DNA from 2 places in the Cupriavidus sp. F041 genome. Region 2 is predicted to be linked to the other one. Evidence: predicted binding sites of a transcription regulator. Region 2 holds the regulator's gene; the other holds the start of a gene.
The links. Region 2 encodes FliA, which starts transcription of late flagellar genes. Its sites were predicted from a motif close to CTAAAGTTTNNNNNNNNNNNGCCGNTA; they were not measured.
Positions count from the first base shown of each region.

Region 1: a site for FliA is predicted at 5,048-5,074, ahead of ACZY0R_RS14850 (YjfB family protein). Genes of this name have one in related genera too.

Region 1 is NZ_JBVASY010000001.1:3,223,461-3,237,794, reverse strand. Features, by position in the region: gene ACZY0R_RS14885 (MFS transporter) at 1-443, shown strand, start outside; partial or broken gene ACZY0R_RS14880 (MgtC/SapB family protein) at 969-1,543, shown strand; gene ACZY0R_RS14875 (hypothetical protein) at 1,571-1,927, shown strand; partial or broken gene ACZY0R_RS14870 (hypothetical protein) at 2,230-2,796, shown strand; gene ACZY0R_RS14865 (plasmid mobilization protein) at 3,017-4,093, shown strand; gene ACZY0R_RS14860 (hypothetical protein) at 4,093-4,284, shown strand; gene ACZY0R_RS14855 (hypothetical protein) at 4,307-4,804, shown strand; gene ACZY0R_RS14850 (YjfB family protein) at 4,771-4,956, opposite strand; gene ACZY0R_RS14845 (S1C family serine protease) at 5,304-5,813, shown strand; gene ACZY0R_RS14840 (hypothetical protein) at 5,829-6,116, shown strand; gene serA (phosphoglycerate dehydrogenase) at 6,350-7,561, shown strand; gene ACZY0R_RS14830 (H-NS family nucleoid-associated regulatory protein) at 7,591-7,767, opposite strand; gene ACZY0R_RS14825 (hypothetical protein) at 7,739-8,428, shown strand; gene ACZY0R_RS14820 (DUF4198 domain-containing protein) at 8,731-9,453, shown strand; gene ACZY0R_RS14815 (iron transporter) at 9,467-9,757, shown strand; gene ACZY0R_RS14810 (PepSY-associated TM helix domain-containing protein) at 9,754-11,400, shown strand; gene ACZY0R_RS14805 (DUF3325 domain-containing protein) at 11,397-11,756, shown strand; gene ACZY0R_RS14800 (hypothetical protein) at 11,764-12,237, opposite strand; gene ACZY0R_RS14795 (PaaI family thioesterase) at 12,406-12,828, shown strand; gene ACZY0R_RS14790 (MFS transporter) at 12,915-14,334, opposite strand, start outside.
Region 2 is NZ_JBVASY010000001.1:2,022,170-2,036,503, reverse strand. Features, by position in the region: gene flgJ (flagellar assembly peptidoglycan hydrolase FlgJ) at 1-998, opposite strand, end outside; gene ACZY0R_RS09210 (flagellar basal body P-ring protein FlgI) at 1,001-2,134, opposite strand; gene ACZY0R_RS09205 (flagellar basal body L-ring protein FlgH) at 2,149-2,832, opposite strand; gene flgG (flagellar basal-body rod protein FlgG) at 2,829-3,614, opposite strand; gene flgF (flagellar basal-body rod protein FlgF) at 3,665-4,408, opposite strand; gene flgE (flagellar hook protein FlgE) at 4,459-5,700, opposite strand; gene ACZY0R_RS09185 (flagellar hook assembly protein FlgD) at 5,735-6,406, opposite strand; gene flgC (flagellar basal body rod protein FlgC) at 6,420-6,827, opposite strand; gene flgB (flagellar basal body rod protein FlgB) at 6,835-7,248, opposite strand; gene flgA (flagellar basal body P-ring formation chaperone FlgA) at 7,469-8,188, shown strand; gene flgM (flagellar biosynthesis anti-sigma factor FlgM) at 8,348-8,650, shown strand; gene ACZY0R_RS09160 (flagella synthesis protein FlgN) at 8,704-9,162, shown strand; gene ACZY0R_RS09155 (flagellar protein FlhE) at 9,818-10,246, opposite strand; gene ACZY0R_RS09150 (RNA polymerase sigma factor FliA) at 10,243-10,959, opposite strand; gene ACZY0R_RS09145 (MinD/ParA family ATP-binding protein) at 10,999-11,817, opposite strand; gene flhF (flagellar biosynthesis GTPase FlhF) at 11,821-14,268, opposite strand; gene flhA (flagellar biosynthesis protein FlhA) at 14,282-14,334, opposite strand, start outside.

The sequences.
Region 1 (14,334 bases), 1.2 Mb from region 2:
CGCTGGCACTGACCAGCCTGGGGGTGAGCTTCATCCTGGCGCGCCTCCTGCTGGCCGACAGCATTGGCCGCTTTGGCGGCTATCCGGTGGCGCTGTGCTCCTTTGCGGTGGAAGCCGCCGGGCTGGCGCTGATCTGGCTGGCGCAGGGGCCTGCCCAGGCGCTGGCGGGCGCGGCGGTCACCGGTTTTGGCTTTGCCCTGGTGTTCCCTTCGCTGGGCATGGAGGCGGTCAAGCTGGTGCCCCCGAGCAACCGCGGCTCGGCGCTCGGCGCCTATGCGCTCTTTCTCGATCTTTCGCTCGGGCTGACCGGCCCGCTGGCGGGGGTGATTGCCAGCCATGCGGGCTATGGTTCGGTGTTCCTGTTCTCGGCCGTGGCGGCGCTGGCCGGGCTGGGCTTGAGCCAGGTGCTGGCGGCACGGGCACGGGCACGGCTGACGGCTTGAGGCGCGGCCCGCGGATATGCCGGCCGAGTATGCCCCCAGGCAGATGAACAGGCGTCGACGCGCTACAAGTCTGCCTCGATCGCCTGGGTTCGTCCCACCGATATTTTTTTAAAGTACTTTCCGATGTCTTTTCGTACTTGTCCGATTGAAATTCGGGCATTTAACATTCTTTCATCCATCAACCTCCGTTAATCGCCTGTAATGGGCGATTTTCGCTTGACCCGCTCAATTCGCGCCGCTACAGTACGCGGGTTATTAATTCCAGGGCTTAGCCAGTGAGCACTTGTTCCGACGACAGTAGTCGATCCAGGATCGGCACCTCCGCCTGACCGGAGCACGGTACCCTCAGCGACCGTGCCCCGCTTGCGGCACGGTGCTATCGAGGCCGGACGTCCTGTCCCGCCTCTCTTCTTGAATACGGCTTCACTCTTCTGACCGCGCATGCGTTGCAGCTTGTCGCTGCCCGCGTTTGCCCGTGTCATTGACAAGACTCACCGGATCTTCCTGATTGTTACGGGAGTTCTTATGGTGTGGCACGAATTCGCCCTGCGCTTGCTTGAAGCGCTCGCGCTGGGTGCGTGTATCGGTACCGAACGGCAGTTGCGCCAGCGCATGGCGGGGCTGCGCACCAACGCGCTGGTAGCCGCCGGCGCGGCCTTGTTCGTTTCGGTTTCCGCCTTTACCTTCGATCCGCAAGGCCATGCGCGCATTGCCGCGCAGGTCGTTTCCGGCATTGGCTTTCTCGGTGCCGGCGTGATCATGCGCGACGGCCTGAACGTGCGTGGCCTGAATACCGCCGCCACGCTGTGGTGCTCGGCCGCCGTGGGCGGATGGTCTACCGGATCACCACGGTCTGCACCGCCCAGGAAGAAATCCGTGTGCGCGGCTTGCTGCTGCATGCGCTGACGGAAATGCCCGCCTTGCTGTTGCAGTCCCTGCACAGCGAGGACACCGCCGCTGGCGGGCACATCGAAGTCCGCGCCGATGTGCTGGCCGCGCCCGGCAATGAAGGCAAGCTGGAGCAGATCGTCAGCCGCATCAGCATGGAGAAGAGTGTTTCCCTCGTGCGCTGGGCCATTCCGGCCGGCGCGCTCGAATAACCCCAAGGAGATAGAAAGGAGCTGGATATGCGTTTGTTCAACTGGATGCTCCCCCAGACCACCAACCGCCGTACCCCCCAGGCAAGCCGGGGCGCAACCGCCCAGCTGTTCCAGGTGGTACTGCTTTGCAAGGACGACTATGGCGCGGGCCTGGAGCAGCAGATTCGCCGTGAACTGGCGTCGCGCGAGCTCTCGCTGCAACGCCTGCGCATGCGGCAATGCGAGCGGCGCGAACTGATCGAGATGCGCGTGCTGGTGCACTGCCAGCCCGGCGGCAGGCCCGGCATGGTCAGGCTGGTGCAACGACTGGGACTGGAACCGTTGGTCCGCGCGGTGCGCTGGGAGACCGTTCCGCAGCCCGAGCGCGCGCTCGCCGCGGCCTGAGCCACCCCGATCCACCGAGCCAAACCGATTGCCCGAGGAAAGACATGGACCCCGACCCTTCTAGCGGGCGGCGCCGAAGGCATGGCGCGATCCCGTTGGCCTGATTCCGCTTCCAGCTCCCTGCCGGAACCGCGAAACCCACCACCCGGATCCGCCAGGCTCCCTTTACGTGACGCAGCATCCTGACTGCCCGCGCGTGGGATCCCCCCCTCCTTCCGCGCTGCCTCCCTCCCGTAAGCAACACGGGCGATTTCGCCCATCACCGGCTACCTGCGCGGACTTGCCCTCCCGTAGCGCCGGGGATGCGTCACGCCTGTCGATTCCTGTCGTCCGCGGATCCCGCCTTGATGCGATCGCGGCGACGAAGCACCGGCAACAAGCGGCGCGCTTGCCCTGGCAGCGGCACCCACCCGAGGAGAAAACCAATGCAAACGCCCACCACTCGCCAACGCTTGCCCCTGCGCCGGCCGCCAGGCCTTGCGCTCGCCGCCGCCTGCGCGGCCTGCATCGTACTGGGCGGCTGCGATGCCAACAGCCTGTTCGGCGCGCATGCCAACACGCCCAGGCAGAGTACCGAACCGGTGCGCGAGGGCAACTTCATCACGGTGCCCGAGGCATCGCCGCTGCGCACCCAGCTGCAGGTGCAGACCATTGTCGAGCAGGTGCTGGAGCGTCCCATCGAGGTGCCCGGCTCGATCGAGGCCGACGCCGCCAAGCTGGTCAAGATCGTACCGCCGCTGGCCGGGCGCATCGTCCGCCTGCACGCCGCGCTGGGCGACGTCGTACGCAAGGGCGACCCTCTCTTTACGCTGGATTCCGCCGAACTGAGCGCGGCCGAGGACGAGGCACGCAAGGCGCGCGCAGCGTTGCTCGAAGCAAAGCTGAACCTGGATCGCCAGCGCACGCTGTTCGAGGCGGAGATCGTGGCGCGCAAAGATTACGAGCAAGCCCAGCTTGCCTACTCGCAGGCAAGCAGCGACGCCGAGACCACGGCGGCCCATCTCGCGCAACTCGGCGCCGCTGGCCGGCCACGTCATCGAACTCGAGGGCGCGCAGGGCGGCTTCTGGAACGACACCGGCGCCCCGGTCATGACCGGGGCCGACCTGTCCACCGTCTATCTCGCGGCCAGCGTGTCCGAGAAAGACATCGCTTCGATCTTCGTCGGCCAGCCCGCCGAAATCCTGCTCAATGCCTACCCCGGCAAGCCCGTGACCGGCCAGGTCCGCTACATCGGCGAGATCCTCGACCCCGACACCCGCACCGTCAAGGTCCGCGTGGCGGTCGACAATAAGGACGGACGCTATCGCCCCGGCCTGTTCGCCAAGGTGATCTTCGCGGGCGAAAAGCACCCGGCGCTGCTGCAAAGCGGGCTCTACACCCGCGTGCTGGTGGAAAAAGCGCCCTTCCGCTTTGAGCCGCGCCTGGTCACCACGGGCGCGCATGCCGACGGACAAGTCGAGATCCTCGCCGGGCTCAAGGCCGGCGAGCGCATCGTCGTGAAGAACGGAGTACTCCTCCATGATGACCGCCTCGCCGCAGCAGGGGGCCGCGCAACTCCTGGTTGCGCTGGAACGCGCGATGGCGCCGGTTCCCATCGTGCTGTTGCGCCTGGAGGTGATGGGCGGCCATGCCGAGGCGGCCCAGACGGGACACTTCCGGTGCTGGCCCGGGCTGGTTGCCAGAGCGGCGGCTTTGCGAGCCGTGGCCACGCCTGCGGCGGAAGGCCAGAAAGCGGAGCCCGTGGCGGGATGAAACCTGGCCCGTCCCGCATGTGGCTGCGCGCGATGGGCCATCGCTATAAGCGCTTTTTTCATCACAAATCACGCTTGACACGCCTAGACCCGGCTCCTACCATGTACATACCATGTGCATGTACATTGGAGTCCGGAATGGCCACTGCAACTGAACGGATTGTCGTACAGGTTACGGCGAGCCAGAAGCGCGCAATCGCAAATACCGCCAAGCGGCTCGGCCTCAACGTGAGTGAGCTGATGCGGCAAGCCGCGCAAGGCTTTACGCCCGCGAACGATGAGGAAGACATCAACGCCCTGCTTGAGCGCGTCAACATTTCCACCAAGGAGGCGAATGAAGCGCTGGACGATGCATTGTCATTCGTCGCTGAGTCCAACAAGCGTATCGCCGCGATGTCGGAAGGGAAGGCGTAATGGGCGTGACGGACAAAGTGTGGGACGCGCTCACGACCGTCATCAAGATGAACGACAAGGTTGTCTCGCTGGCCGGCACGGTGAAGGAGCAGCAGGCAAGGATCGAGGGCCTGACAGAGCGCGTCATCAGGCTCGAAGCGACGCTTGACCTTCTACTGCGCGCCAATGACGTGAAGAAGATCAAGGGCTAGGAAATATCCGGAGCGCGAACGCGTGGCGATTGCCACCGCCCTTGGCCTGACCCTGCTTGTCTCGATACTGGACCTGCTCCATGTCTGGTGGATCGGCGACTACTACTGGGACTCCTCGCTCACCCGCTACGTGTCGCTGATATTCAGCCTGACGATGGGTTGGCTGCTGGTCGACCGCTACGATGCCCGCCAGCACGCGCTGGTCATCGAGATCCACGACAACGGCCGCGGCTTTGCGCCGCAGGCGGCCACCCTCGGGAAGGGACTGAGCAATATGCGCCGGCGTGCCGAGACCATCGGGGCGATGCTTGATGTGCGCTCGTCGCCGGATGGCACTACGGTACGCCTGGTGTTCGCGCTGGCGCCGGCAGCCGAAAGCGGCAACGGCGGACCCTTCTGCCGGCCAGAGCCAAGCCGCCGATCGCGGCGCGATCGGCGCGACGGACCGCGCCTGATCAGTGCCGACCGGGGCGCGGACACCTCATATCACACCTTGATGTCGATATTCTGGCCAAGGTGAGGAGGATTGCTGGCGGGGACGCCGACTTGCGGCACCGATTGCAGCAGGGCTGCCGCGCTCTGCCCTTGCATGTCGAGCGACTTGCGCAGCATCAGCAAGGCCACCGGATCGGTACCCACGCTGCTCGCAGAGCTAATGATAGAAGTGTCCATGAACGGGTCTTCCTGATTGTGGTTAAGGTTTGGTTGAAGCTGAAAATGGCGTTGAAACCAGCAGGAAGGCAGACCTTCCTGCATCTTGTGTTGTCGGCCTCCAGCCTGAAACCTTTAGCGCGGCGGCCGGCTGGCGGCCGGCACGGCGGCAGCCGGCCCGCTTGTCATCCGGAGCGTTTATGATGAGCGGCCCGTCCGCCGTGGACGGGAACAACCGGCGAGCCCGCGCAGCGGCTGAATCCGGCGAAACCAGCTAGCAGAATAAACATCATGGGTCGGGCGGCAAGCATTGCGGGAAACATCGCTATTTCGTGTTTGGCTTTTGGCGCGCTTGGCATCTCCCTGGATTGCCTGGCGCTGGACGCGAGAAGATCACGCATGCCGCCAGCCTGTTGCATGCCGATGCCGAGCGGGATCTCTGTATCCTGCGTGCCAAGGGCCTGACCGCCCCGGCCGTGAGGATCGCGCCGTTGTCCGCGCTCAAGGTCGGGCAGAAGGTCTATGCCATCGGCGCGCCGCGCGGCTATGAACTGACGCTCAGCGATGGCCTGCTCTCCTCCCTGAACAAGGATGAACGAGACCGCATCGTCCGCCTCCAGACCACCGCGCCGATCTCGCCCGGCTCCAGCGACGGCGGGCTGTTCAATGCGGACGGCCAACTCGTCGGCATCACCTACCTGATGCGGACCGACGCGCAAAATCTCAACTTCGCCATTCCCGCGCAGTGGATCGCCGAGGTGCCGGCGCGTTCCGCACAGGCGCAGCAGTCCTACCGGAATGAGATGGTTGCGATGGCTGTCCCCGCGACCAAGGCGGCGTCCCCGCCACGCCCCGCCGCCGGCCCGCAGGGCAGGTAACTGACCGGAGCCGAGTTGGCGAGCCACTTTACGCACCTTGGCCGGGTCGACGTCATCGCGCCCTCCGGCGTGACGCTCCGGATGCAAGTCCGGGGAAGCGGCAGCCTCGATGTCACCAATGCCGTCAGCCGAAGCTCGTCGCCGGGCCGTTATCGCGTCGACACGCAGGCGAACCAGGTCTGCCTGGACCTGGCCAACCCGATGTTCAGCGCAATGCAGGCGTGCTATGGCGTGACCGAGGCCAGCGGGCGCTTCGTCATGCGCTCCGTTTCAAGCCCCTTTTACTTCTCATACACGAAGTAGCAAGCGGGCGAGCGCCACGCCGGCTGCCGCCGGATTTGCCATTGGCGGCAATGTGGGTGTTCGGCTGGCTTGCGCTGCCTGCGTTACCATGTCGGCGTACGTTTCGCATTGCGCATGCCTGCGCGTCGCCACTTGCGCAGGTTTTCCACCCGGAGCCGCCGCGGCACGGGCTTGCGCATCACCGCACCCTCGCTGCACCCACGCCGCGCCATCGCCGTCATCACCCAATCGCCATGACCTCCGCACTACTGCTTGAAAACATCCATGACACCGCCGTCGAGCGCTTCAAGGAAGCACAAGTCACCGTGGAACGCCGCACCGGCGCGCTCGCCGGCGACGAACTCCATCGCGCACCCGAAGGCCACCAGATCCTGGGCATCCGCTCGGCCACGCACCTGGGCGCCGCTGAAATCGAGGCCGCCAGGCACCTCATCGCGATCGGCTGCTTCTGCATCGGCACCTCGCAGGTAGACCTGGACGCCGCGGCCCGCGCCGGCATGCCGGTGTTCAATGCACCGTTCTCGAATACGCGCTCGGTGGCCGAACTGGTGATCGCCGAAGCAATCCTGCTGCTGCGCCGCGTTCCGGAGAAGAACACCCTGGCGCATGCCGGCAAGTGGGCAAAGGGCGCCACCGGATCGTTCGAGGCACGCGGCAAGACCATCGCCATCATCGGCTACGGCAATATCGGCTCGCAGGTTGGCGTGCTGGCCGAAGCCATGGGCATGCGCGTGGTGTACTACGATGTGCAGGCCAGGCTGTCGCTCGGTTCGGCGCGCGCGGCGCGCTCGCTGGCGGATGCGGTGTCGCATGCCGACATCGTGACGCTGCATGTGCCGGCCACCGCGCAGACCAGAAAGATGATCGATGCGGAGGTGCTCGGCCAGTTCCGGCGTGGCGCTATCCTGATCAATGCCTCGCGCGGCACGGTGGTGGACATCGACGCGCTGCGCGCGGCGTGCGACGCGAACCACATCGCCGGCCTCGCGATCGACGTGTTCCCCGAGGAGCCCAAGACCAACGCGGACCGCTTCACCAGCCCGCTGCAAGGCGTGCCCAACGCGATCCTGACGCCGCATATCGGCGGCAGCACCGAAGAGGCGCAGGAAAATATCGGCACCGAAGTCGCCACCAAGCTGATCGCCTTCCTGCGGACCGGCGACACCATCGGCGCGGTGAATTTCCCCGAGGTCAGCCCCGGCCCGCTGACGTCGCCGGCACGGCTGCTCAACGTGCACGGCAATGCGCCGGGCGCGCTCGCCGCGCTCAACACGCTGCTGGCGCGCGACGGGGTCAACATCGTGGCGCAGCATCTGCAAACCAGTGGGCAGATGGGCTATGTGGTGACCGATCTGGACAAGGCCCCGTCGCCGGAACTGATTGCCGCGCTGGACGCGGAACCGGCTTTTATCCGCTGCCGCACCCTGCTCAACCCACAGGCCTGAACAACGGCAGCGGCAACCCGCCGCTGCCGTCAGCTCACCCGGAAGTGCTCCACCGACTGGCCCGCGTTCACCGCGCGCAGCAGCCAGGCCGGCATGGGGCCTTCGCCATCCCAGACCTGTCCCTCGGCATTGCGATAGCGGCGTGCGGGAGCGGCCGCAGGCGTCTGTGAAGCTGCAATGGCCGGTGCCGGTGCCGGTGCCGGCACTGCGCGTGCCGATGCTGTCGGAGCCGATGCCGGAGCCGGCCCCGCAACTGGCGCCCGTTTCACGATTGCCCCCGCTTTCGACGCGGGCACGGACATCGTCACCCGCGCCGGCAACGGCAGCGGCAACGGCAACTGCACCGCTGCCGGGGCAGGCGCCGGCTCCGAAGCGGATACAGGCGACGTCACCGAATCTGCCGCCGGCATCGCCACCGAAGTTGAATCGGGCGCGGGCACGGGCGTTGCGTCTGCGATAGCCGCCGGCGCGGCTGCCGCCTGCGTTTGTACTGGCGCGGTATCCCGGGCCGGCCCGCGTTTGTGGGCTGCCACTCTGCGCGATGGCTTCGGCGCTACCGCCGGCGGCGCCGTCACGGGGCCGGCAGGCAAGAGCGCCGGCGGCAACACCGGTTCCGCCACCACCGTGGCCAGCACGGGCGCGGCGACCGGGGCCGGGGCCACCACCCTGTCGAAACAACCTGCCGCCTCAAGTTCGTCCATGGAGATGCCGAGCCGCTCTATCTGGACGCGAATCCAGACAATGGCAGCGACTTTCCTGACGTCGGCGGGAACTGAAGAAGGCATGGCGGAAGACACAATATATGCGGGTAATAGGGGCGGGAAAATGGTCGAGGATGCGATGCTGGCCGCACACCGGTCATCCTGAAGTTCGCACATGATAGCCGAGCGCGGACTCCGGCCCCGCAACCCTCCAGATCAGCATACTTCCAACAGGCCAAAAGCCCCACTCCGGCCGCCCTCCCAGGCGCTGCAAACCGGCCTCCGGAGCGCCTCCGCCCGGTACTGCATCCAACCCGGGCAATCCGTCGTCATATTGCAAAACCCACACATTTCAAATGAGAACGATTATCATATGCGTCTTTCGCAAGGCGCTTTCCGGGTATCCGGCCGGGCACCATGCGCAACTCGGCGCCGCCACGCACCGTCTCACCTTGAAAGGACGCATCAATGCATCGCCTCATTACCTCCGCCCTCCTTTGCGGCGCCGCGCTTGCCGGCACCGCCCAGGCCCATCAGGTCTGGCTGGAACAGACGCCGGCGACGGCCCAGCTGTATTTCGGCGAGTTCAACGAGAACCTGCGCGAGATTTCGCCGGGATTGCTTGACCGCTTCGTGCAGCCCAGCGCCACCCTGGTGACGGCCAGCGGCGAGCAGCCGCTCAAGGCCGACAAGGCGGCCAACGGCTTCGTCCTATCGGCGCGTGCCGGCGTTGGCGAGTCCATCGTCGCGCAGGATGCCGGCTATCCCGTGCGCGAACGCAAGGACGGCGACAAGGTGATCCGCACCGCCTGGACGCCGGCAGCCCGCTTGCTTGGCGCCGGCGGCACTGCCGCGCTGGCCCCCAAGCTCGCGCTGGACATCGTGCCGACCGGCCGCGCCGGCGAATACCAGGTGGTCTACGCCGGCCGTCCGCTGCCGAAGGCCAAGGTGGGCGTGGCGGTACAGTCGGGCTGGGGCCGGGAGCTGCGCACCGACGACCAGGGGATCGTGCGCCTGGCGCAGCCGTGGCAGGGCACCTACGTGCTGGAAGTGCACCACGTCGACAAGACGCCCGGCGAGCGCAACGGCAAGCCGTATGACATCGCCAGCTACGTCACCACCCTGTCGCTGACGCAGACGGATGGCCTGGCCGCGCTGCCCGCCGCACCGGCCGCCGCGCCGAACAAGTAAGGAAGGGGCCGACATGGGGCTGAGCCAGACCGGCCGCTATCGCCTGAGCGTTGTCTCGCGCATGGTGGCCGCCATCGGGGGCGGTTACGTACTGGCGTCCGTAGCCACCGGCCTGCTGGCCGTGCTGCTGCCGCTGCCGCCCGCCGAGGCGGTGATGACCGCCACGCTGCTGTCGTTCTCGCTGTACGCGTGCGCGGTGCTATGGGTGTTCGCCGCCGGCAGCGCGTTGCGTGCATGGACCGGCGTGGCCGTGCCCGCGATCGCGTTTGGCGCGCTGCTGGCTGCCTTGCGGAGCGCATCGTGAAAGCCGGTTTGCGTCAGTCGATGGCATGGCTGCACAGCTGGTCCGGGCTGCTGGTGTGCTGGGTCCTGCTGCTGGTGTTCTGCGCCGGCACAGCAAGTTATTTCAAGGACGAGATCACGCTGTGGATGAAGCCTGAGCTGCATCGCCCGGCGGCCACGCCAGTGTCCAGCGCCGAAGCCGCGAGCCGCGCGGTGGCATTCCTGCAGCACAACGCAGCCGATTCGCCGCGCTGGCTCATCGACCTGCCGGACGAGCGCAACCCCGCGGTGCAGGTGCGCTGGATGCGTCCGCCCGGCGCCGCGGCCTCCGGCATCGGGGGCGGCCGCGGACGCTTCGAGAGCCGCACGCTGGACCCCGCCACCGGCGCCTTCCTGCAACAGGTGCGCGACACGCGCGGCGGCGAGTTCCTTTATCGCCTGCACTTCGACCTGTATTTCATGCAATCGATCTGGGCGCGCTGGATCGTCGGCTTCTGCGCCATGTTCATGCTGGTCGCCATCCTCAGCGGCGTCATCACGCACCGGCGCATCTTCCAGGATTTCTTCACCTTCCGGCCGCGCAAGGGCCAGCGGTCCTGGCTCGACGCGCACAATGCCACGGCCGTGCTGGCCTTGCCCTTTCACCTGATGATCACCTACACCGGCCTGGTGACGCTGATGTTCATGTACATGCCGTGGGGCATCCAGACGGCATACCAGGGCAGCCAGCAGGCCTTCTTCAACGATGCCTTCGGACGCGCGCCCCAGGCAAAGCCGAGCGGACAGGCAGCCCCGCTGGCACCGGTCGCGCCGCTGGTCGAGCGAGCCGCGCGCCGCTGGGATGGCGCGCAGCCCGGCAGGATCGATATCACGGTGCCCGGCGACACCAACGCCACCATCAGGGTGTCGCGCGGCGCGGGTAAATCACTGTCCTCCGACGAACCGTCGATGCGCTTCGATGGCGTCACGGGCGCCCTTGTCGCAACCGTGGGCGATACGCCCGCGGCCGCCAGCCAGACCCGCGGCGTGATGGTGGGCCTGCACGAGGCGCACTTCGCCGGCCCCCTGCTACGCGCGCTGTTCTTCCTGAGCGGCCTGGCAGGTTGCGCCATGGTCGCCACGGGCGCGCTGCTATGGGGCGTGAAGACGCGCCAGGGCCAGGCCAGGGCGCTGGCCACGGGCGCGCGCCCAAGCTTCGGCCTGCGGCTGGTGGATGCACTTAACATCGGTGCCATTGCCGGCCTTCCGATCGCGTTCGCCGCCTATTTCTGGGCCAACCGGCTGCTGCCGGTGTCGATGGCGCAGCGCCCCGACGCTGAGATCCATGCCTTCTTCATCGCCTGGGCCACAGCCGCCGTGCTGGCACAGTTACGGCCAACGCGCGGAATGTGGCGTGCGCAACTGTGGGGCGGCGCGCTGATGCTCGCCGCCATACCGGTGCTCAACGCCGTCACCACCGATACCCACCTCGGCGTGACGCTGCTGCAAGGCCAGGGGCCCGCGGCCGTGGCGGGCTTCGACATGACGGTACTGGCACTGGGCATCGCGCTGGGCGCAGCAGCGTATATGCTGGGCCGCCGCTCGAAGGCACGCACGCCCGCGCGGCACGCGGCGCGAGCCGGCGACGCGGGTCTGCAGGGCGGCGACGCGAAGGGGGCGGCATGAACGCCAGCCATGGCTTTTTCACCGCGCTAGCCTTGACCTATAGCGGCTTCACGGCGCTCAGCCAGACGCTTGACCGCCACTATGCCGATCGCCATGGCCGCGGCAGTTCCCCTTGCGCATCGGAGCGGCTGCGGCTGCATGGGCTGGGCTGGGCCGCGCTGGCCCTCGCCCTGGCGGCTTGCGTGCGGCACGAAGGCTGGCCGATGGGCACCGTCTCCTGGCTCGGCACGCTGACGCTCGGCGCGCTGCTGCTGGTGTTGCTGCTTTCCTACGCGCCTGCGATCGCCGTACGCGCGTCCCTGTGGACGGGGGCGCTGGGCGGATGCGGGCTATTGGTCATGAGCGTGGCGCCCTGAGCCATGGCTACCGGCATTTCTTGTACGGCGCATACTCCTTGCCGTTCCAGCGCCAGACCGGAAAGCAGGTGCCCGGACCGCCCACCGCGATGTCGGGAAAGCCGAGGTTCTTCGACTTCAACGCCTCCGGCTGCCCCGGAAAGCCGAACTGCGGCTTCCACTGTCCGCTGGCATCCTTGATGTACAACTGCATGAAGACCCCGGCCATGCCGCCCACGCAAGTGCCGTAGAGGTTGGTGAACACCTCCGGCTGGCCGTCGCCGTTCAGGTCGATCACGGTCGCGTCGTAGTCCACGGATTCATTGCAGGCCTTGTCGAAGACCTTGCCCTTGAGCGCCTTGAGCTGGCCATTGGTGGCCTCGACGACGATCCTGGCATCGGTGGTGGGCGCAGCCAGCGCCACGGCGGCCGGGCCAAGCGTCCCGGCAACGGCAAGCGCCACGCTCAGCACGGTGGCCAGGGACTGTGGATGCCTGCGCATCGCGGTCTCCTTAGGGGTGAGGGTATGCAACGCCGTTTCTACTTCCCCTTCACTCCGGAGCAGCGAACCTAGCGTTTCGATGATACGAAGAACCCGTGAAGGATGCCAGCCACGAATGCGGGGCTATCATTACGGCCATTCCAACTCATCACCACCGGCCCGGTAGCCATGCCTGACAACACCCCCGCAAGCCAGCCCTACGCGCTGGAAAATCCCTTTCTCGAATCCCTGGATGTCGTCATCGAAGAGTGGCAGCCGGACCTGGTACGGATGTCGCTGGTGCCGCAGGCCGCGCACGTCAACAATACGGGCGTGGTACAAGGCGGCATCCTGGCCACGCTGCTGGACGCGGCGGGGGGCTACGCCGGCTTGTTCCCGGAGAACGGCGTGCGCCGCGCCGCCACGACCATCTCGCTGAACGTCAACTATGTCTCCTCCGCGCACGTGGAACCGCTGCAAGTGGTGGGCCGGCGCGTGGGCGGCGGGCGGCGGGTGTTCTTCTCCAACGCCGAGATCACGGATAGCCAGGGCCGGCTGATCGCCACCGCGCAGGCAGCATTCCGCCGGAAGGATCCGGTCTCGGCTTCCTAGACAACTGAAACGCTCCCGCGAAAGGGACAGCAAGGCGAGCGCGACCACCGCGCCCGCGGATGCGGCGTTCGCGCTGGCGGCATTCACTATTTGCGCGCCGACAGCGGTGGAGCGATCTCCTCCAGTGGCCGTTTTTCCGCGCTGACGGCATAGCGCAAGGCGAACAGGCCCGCGCCAATCACCAGCGCCGCGCCAATGCCATAGCCGCCGGCCACCGCCGCGCGACTGCCGGTTTCGATCAGTGCGCCGAACAGCAGAGGCCCGATAAAACCCCCGCTGCCCGTCCCCGCTGCGTAAAAGATGGAAATGGCCAGCGCGCGCGTCTCTAGCGGAAAGACCTCGCTAACCGTCAGGTAGGCAGAACTGGCCGCGGCGGACGCCAGGAAGAAAACGGCCGACCAGCACAGCGCCTGGCTGCGCGCATCGAGCCAGCCCTGCACGAAGGCCCATCCGGTCAACCCCAGGCCCACGCCTGACAGCACATAGGTAAGTCCGATCATGCGGCGCCGACCCACGTGATCGAACAGCGGCCCCAGCAGCAGCGGACCGAGCACGTTGCCCAGCGCGAAGGGGAAGATGTACAACCCTACGCGGTTGTCAGGCACGCCGTGAAACCGCGTCAGTACCAATGCATAGGTGAAGAAGATGGCGTTATAGAAAAACGCCTGCGAAATCATCAGCGCCAGGGCCACCGCGCTGCGCAGCCGGTAGCGCTTTAACAGCACATGCGCAACCTCGCCCAGGGTGGCCGCGCCGCAGCGGGAAAACGTGACCGTGCCGGTTGCGGGTGGCAGCGTCCCGTACTGCGCGGTCACCTGCGCCTCGATCGCGATGACGATTTGGCTGGCTTCCTCGCCACGCCCGTGCGAAAGCAGCCAGCGCGGGCTTTCCGGCACATCCCGGCGCACCATCAGGATGGCCACCGCCAGCACCGCGCCGAGCAGGAACGCGGCGCGCCAGCCCAGCGCCGGGCCCAGCAGGCGCGGATCCAGCAAGATCAGGCTCAGCCCCGCACCGAGCGCCGCGCCAACCCAGAAGCTGCCGTTGATCGCGAGATTGACTCGTCCGCGCAGGCGGGCCGGGATCAGTTCGTCGATCGCCGAGTTGATGGCCGCGTACTCTCCGCCTATGCCAACGCCCGTCAGGAAACGGCACACCGCGAAGAAGACAAAACCGGTAGAGAAAGCGGTGGCCAGGGTCGCGGCCATGTACACGGCAAGCGTCACCAGGAACAACGTCTTGCGGCCCAGGCGATCGGCGAGCCGCCCGAACACCAGCGCGCCCAGGACCGCCCCGCCCACATACAGAGATCCAAGCCATCCCACCTGCGACGCATCCAGGCCCAGCCCGTCCGGGCGCTCCAGCACGCCGCCCAGCGAGCCCACCAGCGTGACTTCCAGCCCGTCCAGCACCCACGCCACCCCTAGCGCGATCGCCACCCGCCAGTGCCAGCGCGACCACGGCAGGCGGTCGAGGCGGGCTGGGATATCGCTTTCGATGAGTGGC
Region 2 (14,334 bases):
TCGCCATAAGCCGGATCGGTGGCGTAGCCGGCCCGCTGCAGGCCGCGCGCCGCGTCGTCCGGCGTGGCAGCGGCCAGCACCTCGGCGTAGCGCGGGTTGTTGCTCAGCAAGCGGCCGTAGTCGGCGAAGGCTTCGTCGTACGAAGCGTAGGCGCGGAAGCGCGCGCGCACCTTTTGCGGCTGGCCGTCGATGTATTCGGTGGTGGTGATTTCCGCGACCTGGCCCTTCCAGTTGGCGCCCGCCTTGATGCCGAAGACATTGAAGGTGGTGCTGCCGTCCGGGTAGGCGATCTCGCGCCGGCCCCAGCCGGATTCGAGCGCCGCCTGGCCGAGGATCAGCTTCGCCGGCACGCCGGTGGCACGTGCCGCCGACTGGGCGGATCCGGCCATGCGCGAGACGAAGGCGCTGATGTGGGCGGGCGTGTCTTCCGGCAACACGGAGGCCCCGCCCTGCCAGGCGCCTGGTTCCTGCGGCTGGTAGTGGCGCAGGCCCGCCGTGGGGTTCCAGCTGGTGCCGGCCACCACGCTGCCGACGCGCGGCCTGTCGGCATCCCCCGCGCCGTCGCCGTTGCGCATGTCCAGCGCGCGCGCCAGGCCGGGAGCCGCGTCGTCCATGCCGGCCTGCACGGCCGCCTGCTTCGCGGCCGCGCCGGCGAGCTCGGGCGGAAGGCCCGCGCCGCTGGCCCGCGCGAGTTGGCGCACCATCACATCGGCAAGGCCGATGCCGCGCGAGGACATCTGCTGCGACAACTGCTGGTCCATCATCGACATGTACAGTTTGGTCTGCTCGTTGTCGAACAAGCCATCCTGCGGCGTGGCATCGCGCATGCTCTTGAGCACCATCTGCGTGAACACCGCCTCGAACTGCCGGGCGGCGGTACGCAGCGTTTCGGGGCTGGCGCCCGTACGCGCATTCTGCTTGAGGCCTTCGAAGCCCTGCGTGTCGAGCGCGAAGCGTTGCGAGAGATCGGCCTGGGCGGCCAGCCGGCTGCTGGACATGGTCAGATGATCTCGAGGTCGGCGCGCAGCGCACCGGCCGCGCGCATCGCCTCAAGGATGGTCTGCAGGTCGGCCGGCGTCGCGCCGAGCGCGTTCAGGCCCTTGACCACGGCGGCCAGGGAAGCGCCGGCCTTGACCATCTGCAGCGCGCCGCCCTCCTGCTTCAGGTTGATCTGCGATACCGGTGCCACCACGGTCTGGCCGCCGCTGAACGGGGCCGGCTGGCTGATCACCGGCTGGGTATTGATCACCACCGACAGATTGCCGTGCGCCACGGCGCAGTCGTCCACGGTAACGGCCTGGTTCATCACGATCGAGCCGGTACGGGCATTGAGGATGACCTTGGCGGCAGCCTTGGCGCGCGTGACGTCGATATTCTCGATGCGGGCCATGAAGCCCACGCGCGCGCCTGGCGCGGCGGGCGTGCGCACCTGCACCACCCGGCCGTCCAGCGCACTGGCTACGCCGCCGCCCATCGAGCGATTGATTGCCTCGACCACCCGCTCGGCCGTGCCGTAATCGGTTTCACGCAGCTCCAGGTTCAGGATGCCGCCTTCCGGCTGGAACGCCGGCACCGCGCGCTCGACGATGCCGCCGTTGGCGATGCGGCCCACCGCCAGCTGGTTGACCTGCACCTTGCTGCCGTTGGCCGACGCGCCCGCGCCACCCACCAGCATATTGCCCTGCGCGATCGCGTAGACCTGGCCGTCGGCGCCCTTGAGCGGCGTCATCAGCAGTGTGCCGCCACGCAGGCTCTTGGCATTGCCCATGGAGGACACCACCACGTCGAGCTGGCTGCCCGGCTGTGCAAACGGCGGCAGCGTGGCCGTGACCATGACCGCCGCCACATTCTTGAGCTGCATGTTCTTGCCGGCGGGCAGGGTAATGCCCAGCTGCGAGAGCATATTGGTCAAGCTCTGCGTGGTGAACGGCGTCTGCATGGTCTGGTCGCCGGTGTTGTCCAGCCCCACCACCAGGCCGTAGCCCACCAGCGGGTTGTCACGCACGCCCTGGAAGGTGGCGAGATTCTTCAGCCGTTCCGCGTGCGCCGCGCCCGCGAGCAGGCCCAGCGTCAGCGCAAGGAAGAGAGCGCGGACAAAGCGGCAGCGCAAGGCAGGGAGCGAAGACAGGAACATGACGCGGTCGGTGATCAATACGGTGAGACATTGAGGAAGAAACGCTGCAGCCAGCCCATGTTCTGCGTTTCGTCGATATAGCCCTTGGCGGTGTACTCGATGCGCGCGTCCGCCACTTGCGTGGAGGGCACCGCGTTGTCACCGGTAATCGTGCGCGGGTTGACCACGCCGGAGAAGCGGATGAACTCCGCACCCTGGTTGATCGCCATCTGCTTTTCGCCGGAGACGATCAGGTTGCCGTTGGCCAGCACTTCCAGCACGGTCACGGTGATGGTGCCGTTGAATGTGTTGGTGGCGCTGGCGCCACCGCTGGCCTTGAGCGAGTTGGCGCCGCTCATCGTGGCGGTCTGGCTGCCGTTGAACACGCCAGCCAGCACCTTGGGCAGCGCGTCGTACGCCAGCGCGCTGTTGGACGTGCGGCTGGCATTGGTGCCGGAGTTCTTGCTGGCGTTGACGTTCTCGGTGATCATGATGGTCAGGATGTCGCCCACGTTGCGCGGCCGGCGATCCTCGAACAGCGGATTGCCGGCATACGACGACTGGTAGATCGATCCGCTCGACCGCGCCGGCGCGCGCGGCTCGGCCCGTGCGGTGGTGGGAAGCTGCACCAGCGGCTCGCGCGGCGCCATCGCGCAACCGGTCGCGAAGCAGCACAAGGCAAGCGCGCCCAGGCGAGTCAGCGAGGCCATCATGATCATCCGAGCTGGGTGAGACGCTGCAACATCTGGTCGGACGTCTGCACGGCCTTGCTGTTGATCTCGTAGGCGCGCTGGGTCTGGATCATGCTGACCAGCTCTTCGACCACGTTGACGTTGGATGCTTCCACGTAGTTCTGCTGCAGCGTGCCGGCGCCGTTCAGGCCAGGCACGGTGGTGTTCGGTGCGCCAGATGCGTCGGTCTGCACGTACATGTTCTCGCCGAGGCTTTCCAGGCCGGCCGGGTTGGCGAACGTCGCCAGTTGCAGTTGGCCCACCTGCACGTTGTTGGCCGAGCCGGGCTGCGTCACCGAGACGGTGCCGTCACGCGCCACGGTCAGCGACGTGTAGTTGGCCGGCAGGGTGATGGCAGGCTGGATCACGAAGCCGCTGGACGTCACCAGCTGGCCGTTCTGGTCGCTCTGGAACGAGCCGTCACGCGTGTAGGCGGTGGTGCCGTCGGGCAGTGCCACCTGGAAAAATCCGTTGCCGAGGATGGCCACATCCTTGCTGTTGCCGGTCTGCTGCGGATTGCCCTGGGTATGGATGCGCTCGGTTGCCACGGGGCGCACGCCGGTGCCCAGCTGCAGGCCGGACGGCAGGGTGGTCTGGTCCGAAGACAGCGCGCCTGGCTGGCGTACGGTCTGGTACATCAGTTCCTCGAACACGGCGCGTCCACGCTTGAAGCCGTTGGTGGAGACGTTGGCCAGGTTGTTCGAGATCACGTCCATCTGCGTCTGCTGCGCATCGAGGCCGGTCTTGGCAATCCAGAGAGAGCGGATCATGTTAGTCCTCACAAGGCCGCCGCGAGCCGCGGCGGCACATCAATTCAATTTCAGTTGGTCGAGAGCAGCTGGTTGGAGCGCTGTTCGTTGGAATCCGCGCTCTGGATCATCTTCATCTGCATCTCGAAGCGGCGGGCGTTGGCGATCATGTCGACCATCGACTCGACCGGATTGACGTTGCTGCCCTCGATCGCGCCGGAAATGACGCGGATGTTGGCATCGACCTGCAGCGGCTGCGCGCCGGGGCGCAGGCGGAACAGGCCATCGTCGCCACGGGCGATGGAATCAGGCGGCGGATTCACCAGGCGCAGCTTGCCGATCTGGGCCAGGCCGGCGGAGGTTTCCCCAGGGCCGCGCGCTGTGATCGTGCCGTCGCTGCCGATACTGACCGCCGCACCCGGCGGCACCGCGATCGGGCCACCGTCGCCCATCACCTGCAGGCCGGTGCTGGTCTGCAGTTGCCCGTCCGCCGACACCTGCAGCGAGCCCGCGCGGGTGTAGGCTTCGCTACCGTCCGGCGCCTGCACCGTCAGCCAGCCGTTGCCCTGCAGCGCCACGTCCAGCGGACGCTCGGTGTAGGTCAGCGGACCGGCCTTGAGGTCGGCGCCGGGCGTGGAGGCCAGCGTGAAGGCGCGCGTCGGCGACGCCTGCCCCACCACCGGCACCGCGCGGAACATATTGACCTGCGCGCGGAAGCCGGGGGTCGACGTGTTGGCCAGGTTGTTGGACACCGCGGCCTGCTGGTCGAGCGTCTGCTTGGCGCCCGACAGGGCGGTATAGATCATGCGGTCCATGGCGTCCCTTTAACTCCCGCTCGTCCGGCCCATCTTGCCGACGCTGCGCATTACAGGTTGACCAGGGTCTGCATGACCGTGTCCTGCGCCTTGATGGTCTGCGCGTTGGCCTGGTAGTTACGCTGCGCCACGATCAGGCTGACGAGCTGGCCCGACAAGTCCACGTTGGAAGCTTCCACCGCATTGGACTTGAGCTGGCCGAGGCTGCCGCCGGGCGCGGCGATCACCGCCTGACCCGACGCGCCGGTCTCGGACCACACATTGTTGCCTTCGGGCTTCAGGCCCTGCGCGTTGCCGAAGCCGGCCATCACGACCTGGCCCAGCGACTGCTTCTGCTGGTTCGAATAACTGCCGAGGATCGTGCCGTCCGGCTGGATCGCGAAGCCGAGCAGGCTGCCGGCGGTATAGCCGTTCTGGACAGGCGGCTTGGTATCGCTGGCGCCGGCGAACTGCGTGGTGCCGGTCAGGTCCATCGCGATGGCCAGCGGAGCCGCGCCGTTGGAAGCGGCAATATTGATGGTGGTGGTAGCACCTGCGCCCGGTACCTGCAGCGTGCCCTTCGAGTCGAACTTCAGCGTGATCGGCGCGCCGACGACATTGCCCGCCGCATCGGTCAGGTTCATCGTCCAGTCGGTGCCGCCGCCACCGGCTGCAGGGAACGTGCCCGCGCCGGGGGTACCCGTGGAGAAATACGCCGTCAGCTGCCTGGCGTTGCCCAGCGAGTCGTACACCGTAACGCCGGTGCTGTAGTTGTACATATTGGACGTAGGCAGCGCCGCCGGCGTGCTGGCGAACGCCGCTCCCGGTACCTTGCTGCCGGAATCCAGGTTGAAGGAAACGCCCAGCGTGGTCGTCGCCTTGGCCGCCATCGTGGTGTTCGGCACGACCAGGGGTTGCGGCTGCACCGCACCGCCGCCGGTCACGCCTGCCGGATAGCCGCTCAGCTGAAGGCCCTGCGCATTGGTGATGCGGCCGTCTTGCTGGCGCTGGAACTGGCCATTGCGCGAGTAAAAGACTGAGCCCGAAGAGTCGGTCAGGCGGAAAAAGCCATTGCCGTTGGTAATCGCCACATCGAGCGCGCTGCCGCTCGATTCGATATTGCCCTGGTTGAATGACTGCACCACCGAGTTCACCGTGGTACCCAGGCCAATCTTGGTACCGGCATACACGTCGGCGAACTGGGCCGTCGATTGCTTGTAGCCGACGGTGTTGGCGTTGGCGATGTTATTGCCGATGACGTCCAGATTCGATGCGGCGGCGTTGATGCCGCTTACCCCTTGACCGAAACCCATGATATTCCCCTAGTTAGCTGATTTCGCTGATGTCTTAAAGAATGCGGCGAACGTCGTCGACCGACGCGGTGCGGTCATTGCCGATATCGACGAGCACGCCGGTAGAGTCACCGCTGATGCTGTTGACCTTGCCGTACACCAGCGCCACCGGCGTGACATCCTTGCCGTTGGCGGTGGCAGTCACCTTGAAGCTGTAGTCGCCGTCCGCTACCGCGACGCCCGCGTCGTTCTTGCCGTCCCAGGCGATGTCGTGCACGCCGGCGACCTGGCCCTTCATGTCGATGGTGCGCACGGTGTTGCCGTCCTTGTCGAGCACCTGCACGGTGACCGCATCCGCGGTCGCGGGCAGGTCGACACCGATCTTGCCCGGCACGCCGCCGGCCACCGACGTGGCGCTGCCCGGCACCATTACCGTCTTGCCGATCAGTGCCGCGGAGTCCATGGCGCGGCTGGCGCTGACCTGGCCCAGCAGCGTATTCAGCGTGGCGTTCATGGTCTGCATGCCGCTCACCGTGCTGATCTGCGCCAGCTGCGTGGTCAGCTGCGAGTTGTCCATCGGGTTGAGCGGGTCCTGGTTGTTCATCTGGGTGACCAGCATCTTCAGGAAGTTGTTCTGCAGGTCGGCCGCGCTCGCGCTGCCGCTTTGCAGCGTATTGGCAATCCCGGCGGCGCTGGTGTTGTTGCTTGTGGCGGAGGTCGTAGTCATTGCGTATCCCGGTTTACTGACCGATGGTCAGTGTCTTGAGCATCATGTTCTTGGCGGTGTTGAGGACTTCCACGTTGGCCTGGTAGGAACGCGAGGCCGAGATCATGTTGACCATCTCCTCCACCGGGTTGACATTTGGCATCGTCACGTAGCCGTCAGCGTTCGCCAGCGGATGCGTGGGGTTGTGGACCATGCGCGGCGGCGACGGATCCTCAAGCACGCCTTCCACCTGCACGCCGCCGATGTCGCTCTGGCCTGGTGTCGCGGCCAGGCCGAACACCACTTGCTTGGCGCGGTAAGGCTGGCCATTGGGGCCGACGGCACTGTCGGCATTGGCGAGGTTGGAGGCGGTCACGTTCAGGCGCTGCGACTGCGCAGCCATGGCCGAACCGGTGACTTCGAAGATGTTCATGGCTGGCATGGTGCGCTCACTGCTGGATGGCTGACAGCATGGTTTTGATCTTGGCGCTCATCACGGTGAGCCCGGATTCGAAATGCACCGCGTTGTCGGCAAAGGCGACGCGTTCGGTATCCATTTCGACCGTATTGCCATCGATACTCGACTGCATCGGGATGCGGTACTCGAGGTTCCTCTCGTCGATCCCCGACGCCGACGCCTGGCCCGGCAAATGCCGCACTGACGTGGTGGACAGCGAAACGCCTTCGGCGCGCTTGCCCCGCTCGACGCTCTGCGCCAGCGTGCTGGAGAAATCAAAGTCGCGCGCCTTGTAGCCGGGTGTATCGGCGTGCGCGATATTGGAGGCAATCACTGATTGCCTCTGGGTCCGCAAGCTCAGCGCTTCTTGCTGGAAGCGCAATGCCGCATCGAGTCTGTCAATCATGTCTGTGTCTCGCTGAAGGGGAGAGCGATGAAGGTCGACCTTTTCAGGTGTGTCATCTTAGGGGCGGCCCCGCCATGCCAATCGCACGAATAGGGCAAAGAAACCTGCGTATTTCGACCCGAGCAAGATTGCAGGGCTGCCTACAATGGGACCCGTTGTCACGCACGTGGCGCCCGCTCCCGCGGCGCGCCCTGCGTCGTTTTCTTGCCGGGATACACACATGAACACTCGTTTCCGGGCCGCCGCGGCGCGCGCCCTGCTCTGCGTGCTCGCCGCCGGCGGCACGCTGCCCGGCAGCGCCGGCGCGGCGCCGCCCTCGCCTTTCACCGAAGACCCGGTGCGTACCGCGGTCGAGCAGTTCCTCGAACGCCAGACCACCGGCCTGCCGGGCAAGGCCAACATCCAGGTGGTGCCGCCTTCGGGCGGGCGCGCGCCGGATTGCCCGCTTCCCGAACCCTTCCTGCCGCCAGGCGCGTCGCCCTGGGGCCGCGTCTCCGTGGGCGTGCGCTGCGCGGGCGAGCGCCCGTGGACGCGCTATGTCCAGGCGCGCGTGTCGGTGGTTGCCGACTACTATGTGGCCGCGCGCAACCTCATGCCCGGCGAACCCGTCGACGCGGCCGACATGGAAGTCCGCCAGGGCGACCTGGCCTCGCTGCCGCGCGCGGTGGTGACCGATCCGGTGCAAGTGACCGGCGCGGTGGCGGCAAACCGCATCGCCGCGGGCTCGCCGTTGCGGATGGATCTGCTGAAGAAGGCCATTGCCGTACGGCAGGGGCAGAACGTGACCGTGGTGGTGGAAGGCGAATCGTTCCAGCTCAGCAGCGAAGGCAAGGTGATGGCCGACGCGCCGGTGGGCAACAACGTGCAGGTGCGGTTAAAGAACGGTCAGGTAGTCAATGCGCTGGTGCGCAGCGGCGACACGGTGGTGCTGCAACAATAGGGGGACGCGGCCAGCATGGCCCATGGGGTTACGCAACCGTCTCATGAGACAATGGCGCGCAGGGCCAGGGCCAGGAAAGCGGGGCTTCCCGGCGCCATTTCACCCTAAAGTTTTGCCTGAGCCATCCGATAAGCCAAAGGTACCCAGCAAGGAATTCCCGTGAAGATCAAGCAGACCACCTCGTCGAGGGCAGGCGACGCCGTCGACGGCGCCGTGCGCAGCGTGGCCGGCGCCCCCGGGCCGACCACGGCCCCGGATACGTCCAGCGTGCGTGTCAGCCCCCTGTCGGCCCAGGTGCGCGAGATCGGCGCCCGCCTGGTAGAAGATCATGACGACGATATCGATACCGGCAAGGTCGAGGAAATCCGCCAGGCCATCGCCGAAGGCCGGATCAGGATCGACCCCAGCAAGATCGCCGACGGCCTGCTCGCGTCCCTGCGTGAGCTGAACGGCGGCGCCTGATCCCTGCTGCGCGGCCATTTGTTTAGCCAACCCATACCCACGATAGGCAAGCCATGAGCCAGTCCCTGATCCAGAACCTGCGCCGCGAAACCGAGCTGGCGCAGGAATTCGCCGCCGTGCTAGACGAGGAAAGAACCATGATCAAGGCCGGCGACTACCAGGCCCTGGCCGGGTTGCTGGAACGCAAGGTCGAACTGGCCAGCTTACTGAGTGCCTTGACGCGCACCCGCGAGGCACAGATGGGGGCTTTGGGCATTCGCACCGGCGCAGGCGGACAATTGTTCGGGCGGCACATCGATGCGGGCGTTGAAGCCGCATGGCGGACGCTGGTGTTTGCCGCGCGCACCGCGCGCGATGCCAATGCGCTTAATTCCGCCGTGGTGGACGCGCATCTTGAATTCACCGAAGAGGCAATCCTGGCGCTGCGTCAGCGTGGGGACAATGCGACGCTCTACGGCAAGGATGGACGGACGCAGACTGGGCCGCAAGGGGTCAGCCTGGCCAGCGGCTGATGGTTTCCGGATCTTGATTCTGGATCCAACCTGGACTGCCACTGGTTAGTCCGCAACATCAAGAAGCGGTTCTCGGGGCCACCCGGATCAAAGGCCGCTTAGTAACAGAAGGCGACGGCCCCCCCTCAGGCCGCCCCGGGCAGTGAGCTGAAACCACCTTTGACGTTGTTCACCGGCAGCTGCCAACGCCGGCGAGCGGCAACCGTGCTGCGCGAGGTGAGTCAATGCGCCAATCAACGGCGTGCCTTCGAGATCCCCGATAAACACACCCTGGCCTTGCGCACCGCGCACCGGACTGCTCCGGCGCAACATTGGACAAAAGCGCCCCGTCAAACCCAAAGGCTACAAGGCTGAAAACGAGAAGGAATTGCAGGAAGAAGGCTACACCGCCAGAACCACGATCGGTGTAGCCGTGCGGAGCGCCCGAGGGGCGGGCCGCACCGACCCGCGATGCGAAGCGAGCCGTCAAGGTGTACCAGGCCGTATGGGGCGCGCTTCTTTGCCTACTTTCTTGGCAAGACAAGAAAGTAGGTCGCCCCCCGCAGGGGGGGTGAAACCGCTTTTGACTTTAAGCCTTTGACATTAAGCTTTTGAATTTATGTTTTTATAACCAACCGCCGCCAGCAACAACAACAACAACAACAACAACAAAACATCACCTAAAACTAACCGTAACCTGATTCGACTGCCCCAACAACACCGGCATCAGCGCCCCCCGCCCAGGCACCTGAAACGCAAACACAAACCCCTTAGCCGCATCATCCCCGCTAAACGCCTCGGTAAGCCCCTCCGCCCCCGGCAGCAACACACAACGCTGCGCATTGCACAAATAAGCCTGCAGCTCATTAGGCGGAGTACTTGCGAAACTATATCGCCACCGCACGGTGGTAATAGCCCCCTCCGCCTGCGGCAAGTAACCGGTAGGCAAGATCGGCGGCGACATCGTCCGCAACCCTTTGCCATGCAGCGCAGGCCCGTTCACGGAAGCCGACCAGGAATGAAGCGGCCCGGCGGGCGTGGCCCAGGCCGCGCAGCAGGCTGCGGCCAGCACCGCAGCGCCAAGACGATGGCACCAGCCCCTCATAGCAAGCCGCGCAACTGCGAACGAAGCCGCGTAATAGCCTGGCTGCGAATCTGGCAGACCCGAGACTCCGTCACCTCCAGCACCGCCCCGATCTCGCGCAAATTGAGCTCCTGGTCGTAGCACAACGACAGCACCAGCTTTTCCCGTTCCGGCAACCGCTCGATGGCACGGATCAGCGCTTCGCGCATGCCGCTTTCCATCAGCACGGTGAGCGGGTTGCCATCGTCGCTGACGCTCAGGTGCCGGTCCAGGAAGTCCTCTTCGCCGGAGCGCTCGAAGTCCTCGTAGTGCAGCAGCTGGCAGCCATAGACTTCATTGAGCAGTGTCTGGTATTCGTCGAGCGGCAGCTCAAGCTCCTGCGCCACTTCGGAGTCGAGCGGCGCGCGGCCCAGCGTTTGCTCCAGGCCGCGCACGGTGCGTTCGATGCGCCGGGTGAACTGGCGCAGGCTGCGCGACTGCCAGTCGTTGGCGCGCACCTCGTCAAGCATGGCGCCTCGGATGCGCTGGCTGGCATAGGTCTCGAAACGCGCACCGTGGGTGTCCTCGTAGCGCTTGGCGGCGTCGAGCAGGCCGATCATGCCAGCCTGGATCAAGTCATCGAGCTGCACGCTGGCAGGCAGCTTGGCTGCCAGTTGCAGGGCGATGCGACGCACCAGCGAGGCATGCGCCGTCACGGTGTCGGTCTGTTCGAGCTTTCCCTGAATCGTGTACATGGTGGAATTCTCGTGAGTCCTGGCTGCAGGCCGCGGCGTTTAAGCCAGGGCCGGGGCTGACGGCGCCAGCGGCGCCGTCGGGGTTGAACGGGAATCGGTGGACAAGGGCCAGTTGGCAATGCCCGTGGCGATGCGGCGTAGCGCAGCGGTAGCGGGCGCGGCGGGAAAGGCCTCGACCACGCAGCGGCCTAGTGCCCCGCTGCGTTCCACCAGCGGGTCGTACGGCAGGCTGCCGGCAGGGCTCGCCTCGACGCCGAGATACTGGCTGGCGGTGCGCGCCAGGTTGCCCAGCACGGCACTCGCGGCGGCATCGCCGGCGGCCGCATTGATCACCAGGTGGAAGCGCCGGCAGGCGTACAGGTGATTGAGCCGCTTGATGCAGGCATAGGCGGCCTTGATCGAGGCCGGCTCCGCGCGCAGCACCACAACGAGGTTGTGCGCCGTGCCGGCTACCTGCGACAGGCCTCCGTCCGCGTCGCTGCGGGCGTCGGTAAGCACGGTGCGAAAGCCGTTCAGCGCCTGCAGCCCGCCACTGGCCTGCGGACTGCCGGGCAACACCGCAATGGCGCCGGCCGGGCGCTTGCCCAGCGCGGTTTCCAGCGTCACGGTGCCGCCCAGCACGGCGGCCAGGGTGCCTTCCGGCATGGCGCCGGCAAGGCGGGTCGCGCGGGCGCCGAAGCGGTCTTCATCGATGAGCAGGACGCGCTCGCCTTGCATGGCGAGTGCGTTGGCCAGCCCCAGGGCTACCGTGGTGGCGCCCGCACCGGCATCGCTCGCGACCACCGCGATGCGGCGCGTGGCGCGGGGCGCCAGCATGCGCCGCAAGCTTTCCGCCTGGTCGGAGGCGAGTGAAGTCACGTCTTATTCTCCCTGCGTCAGCGTTTGCAACATGCGGCTGCCGTTCATGCTCGCTTCGAGCAGGCCGCCGGCGTCGCCGGGATGAAAGGCCTCCTGCGGCGCTTCGTGGGTAGCGGACGGCGTGGCGCGGCCGCCTCGGCCGGGGTAGCTCTCCAGCACGTCGAGCAAGGCCAGCAAACGGCCGAGGCCTTCCACCAGCACGGCGGCGGCCGGCATCTGGCGGGCGGGCGCGCGGCCGGTCAGCCGCGCCAGGAACGCGGCGGCGCTGTCGTCGCACGCTTGCTCCAGCCGCAGCGCGGCTACCGCCATCTGCAGGGCGAGCAGACGCGCGCAGGCTTGCGCTTCGGCCAGCGAGGATTCGTTGCTGCCTGCCTGCCCGCCTTGCCCCAGGTGATCCATTGCGTGGCGCAGCGTGCGCAGTTGCGCTTCGCCGGCTTCAGCCCAGCGGGCCCAGCGGGCCAGTTGCACGCCCTCGGCCGACAACGCCGGGTCGCACAGCAGGTAGTGCACGGCTAGCGTCTGGCCGTTCTCGCGATCGACCACGCGCGACACCAGCAGGCCGGCCTCGATGCCGCTCTCGGCGGCGCCGCGCGTGCCACGTGCCTGCCCCTCAAGCACGCGCACCGGCGTTTGCGCGATCCACTGCACGGCGTCGCGGCCGCGATAGTCCATGTCTTCCACCGCGTGGAAGGTCAGCGTTTCGGCCAGCGCATCGAGCTTGACGGCCGCGCCACCGCTGACCACGCGCGTGGTCTTGCGCGCGGTGGCAAGCCAGCGCTCGCCGGCTTGCTGCCAGCGCGCCAGCGTGGCGGCGGCGGGCATGGCATCCAGCAGATTGACCACGGTACGGGCGGCGGCGATGGCGGCGCACAGGGTGGCAGCGTCGGCTTCCCATCCGCCTTGCCCGGCTTGCAGCGCCGGGCCGGTGCGGCCGGCGGGCGCGGCGGCCGCCGCCAGCGGCAGGCCGTCGCGGTCCGCCAGCCAGAGCGTGTGTTGCCACGGGCGCGGCGCGCGGCGCGCTGCCACCGGCGCGGCGACCGTGGCGCTGAGCGAAAGCACGAAACGATCGCAATGACGGCTCAGGTCGCGGCAGGCGGCTTCGCGCACCTGCTGCGCCATCAGGCGCGGCGAGGGCGCGTTCTCGGCGCGCTGCTGCCAGAGCGAGCGGACCAGCTCGAAGCTGTAGCTGCCAGCGTTCAGCTGCTGGACGCAATCGCCCACCGCGTTGGCGTTGTCGGTCAGCGAGCGCAGCATCCCGTCGGCGCCGCCGGCGCTGGCCGCGCGGGTGGCGTCGCCATCGTCCTGCGCGGGCATGGCACGGCGCGCGGCTTCCGCGTCGGCGAATACGGAGCCGCGGCGCGGCGTCTGGAACGCGCGCTCGACCAGGGACGCGCCGTTGGCGAGTTCAAGGTGCTCGGGCACGCGCTGGCCGGCGGAGGCGTAGTAGACCGGCAGGCGGTGCCGGATCACCACGTCGAGCACGGAGCCCAGGTGCGTGGCTTCATCCAGCTTGCTGACGATACAGCCGTCGATGCCGCCGTCGGGCGTGGCATCGTGGCGGTAGGCGTGCACGACTTCGTTGAGGGTGTCGCCGTGGCTGGCGCCGTTGAGCAACAGGATGCGCTGCACCGGTGCCTGCACGCCGGCCAGCATGGCGATCTGCTCTGACAGGTTGCGGTCGCGCTGGCTCATGCCGACGGTGTCGATGATCACCAGGTGCTTATCGGTCAGCGCCGCCAGCGCGAAGCGCAGGTCGGCCGCATCCTTGACCGCGTGCACAGGCACGCCCAGGATGTCGCCGTAGATGCGCAGTTGCTCGTGCGCACCGATACGGAAAGTGTCGGTGGTCAGCAGGGCCAGGCGTTCCGGGCCGTGCTTGAGCACAAAGCGCGCTGCCAGCTTGGCCGTGGTGGTGGTCTTGCCCACGCCGGTGGGGCCTACCAGCGCCAGCACGCCGCCCTGGGCGAACAGCGCATCTTCGTCGTTGAGCACCGGGACCTTGCGCGCCAGTTCCTGGCGGATCCAGGTCATGGCGGCGGGCCGGTCATGACCCAGCGGCAGGTGGCCGAGCAGTGATCGCGCAAGCTGTCCGGAGAAGCCGGCAGTCACTAACCAGGTGAACAGCGAGTCGCGCAGCGGATCGCCGCCCAGCGACGGCAGGCTGTGGGTGCCCACGCCGGAGAACTGCCGCTCCATCATGGCGCGCATGGTCTGCAGTTCGCCGCGCAGGTCGCCAAGGGCGCCGTCGACGGCCACCACAGCGGCGGGCGGCGGCGTGAATACCGGTGCGCTGCTGGCGATGGCGCCGAGATCGGTGTCGCGCATGGCGACAATCTCCACGCCGCCCTCGACGGTGCGGTTGGACAGCACCACGGCGTCCGGTCCCATTGCCTCGCGCACCTGGCGCAAGGCCTCGCGGCCATTGGCCGCCACGAATTTAGCTACGCTCATTTTGCGAAACCCCTCACGCTGCGCCACCGATCATGGCGGTGATCCTGATATTTCTGTTGTCCGGCA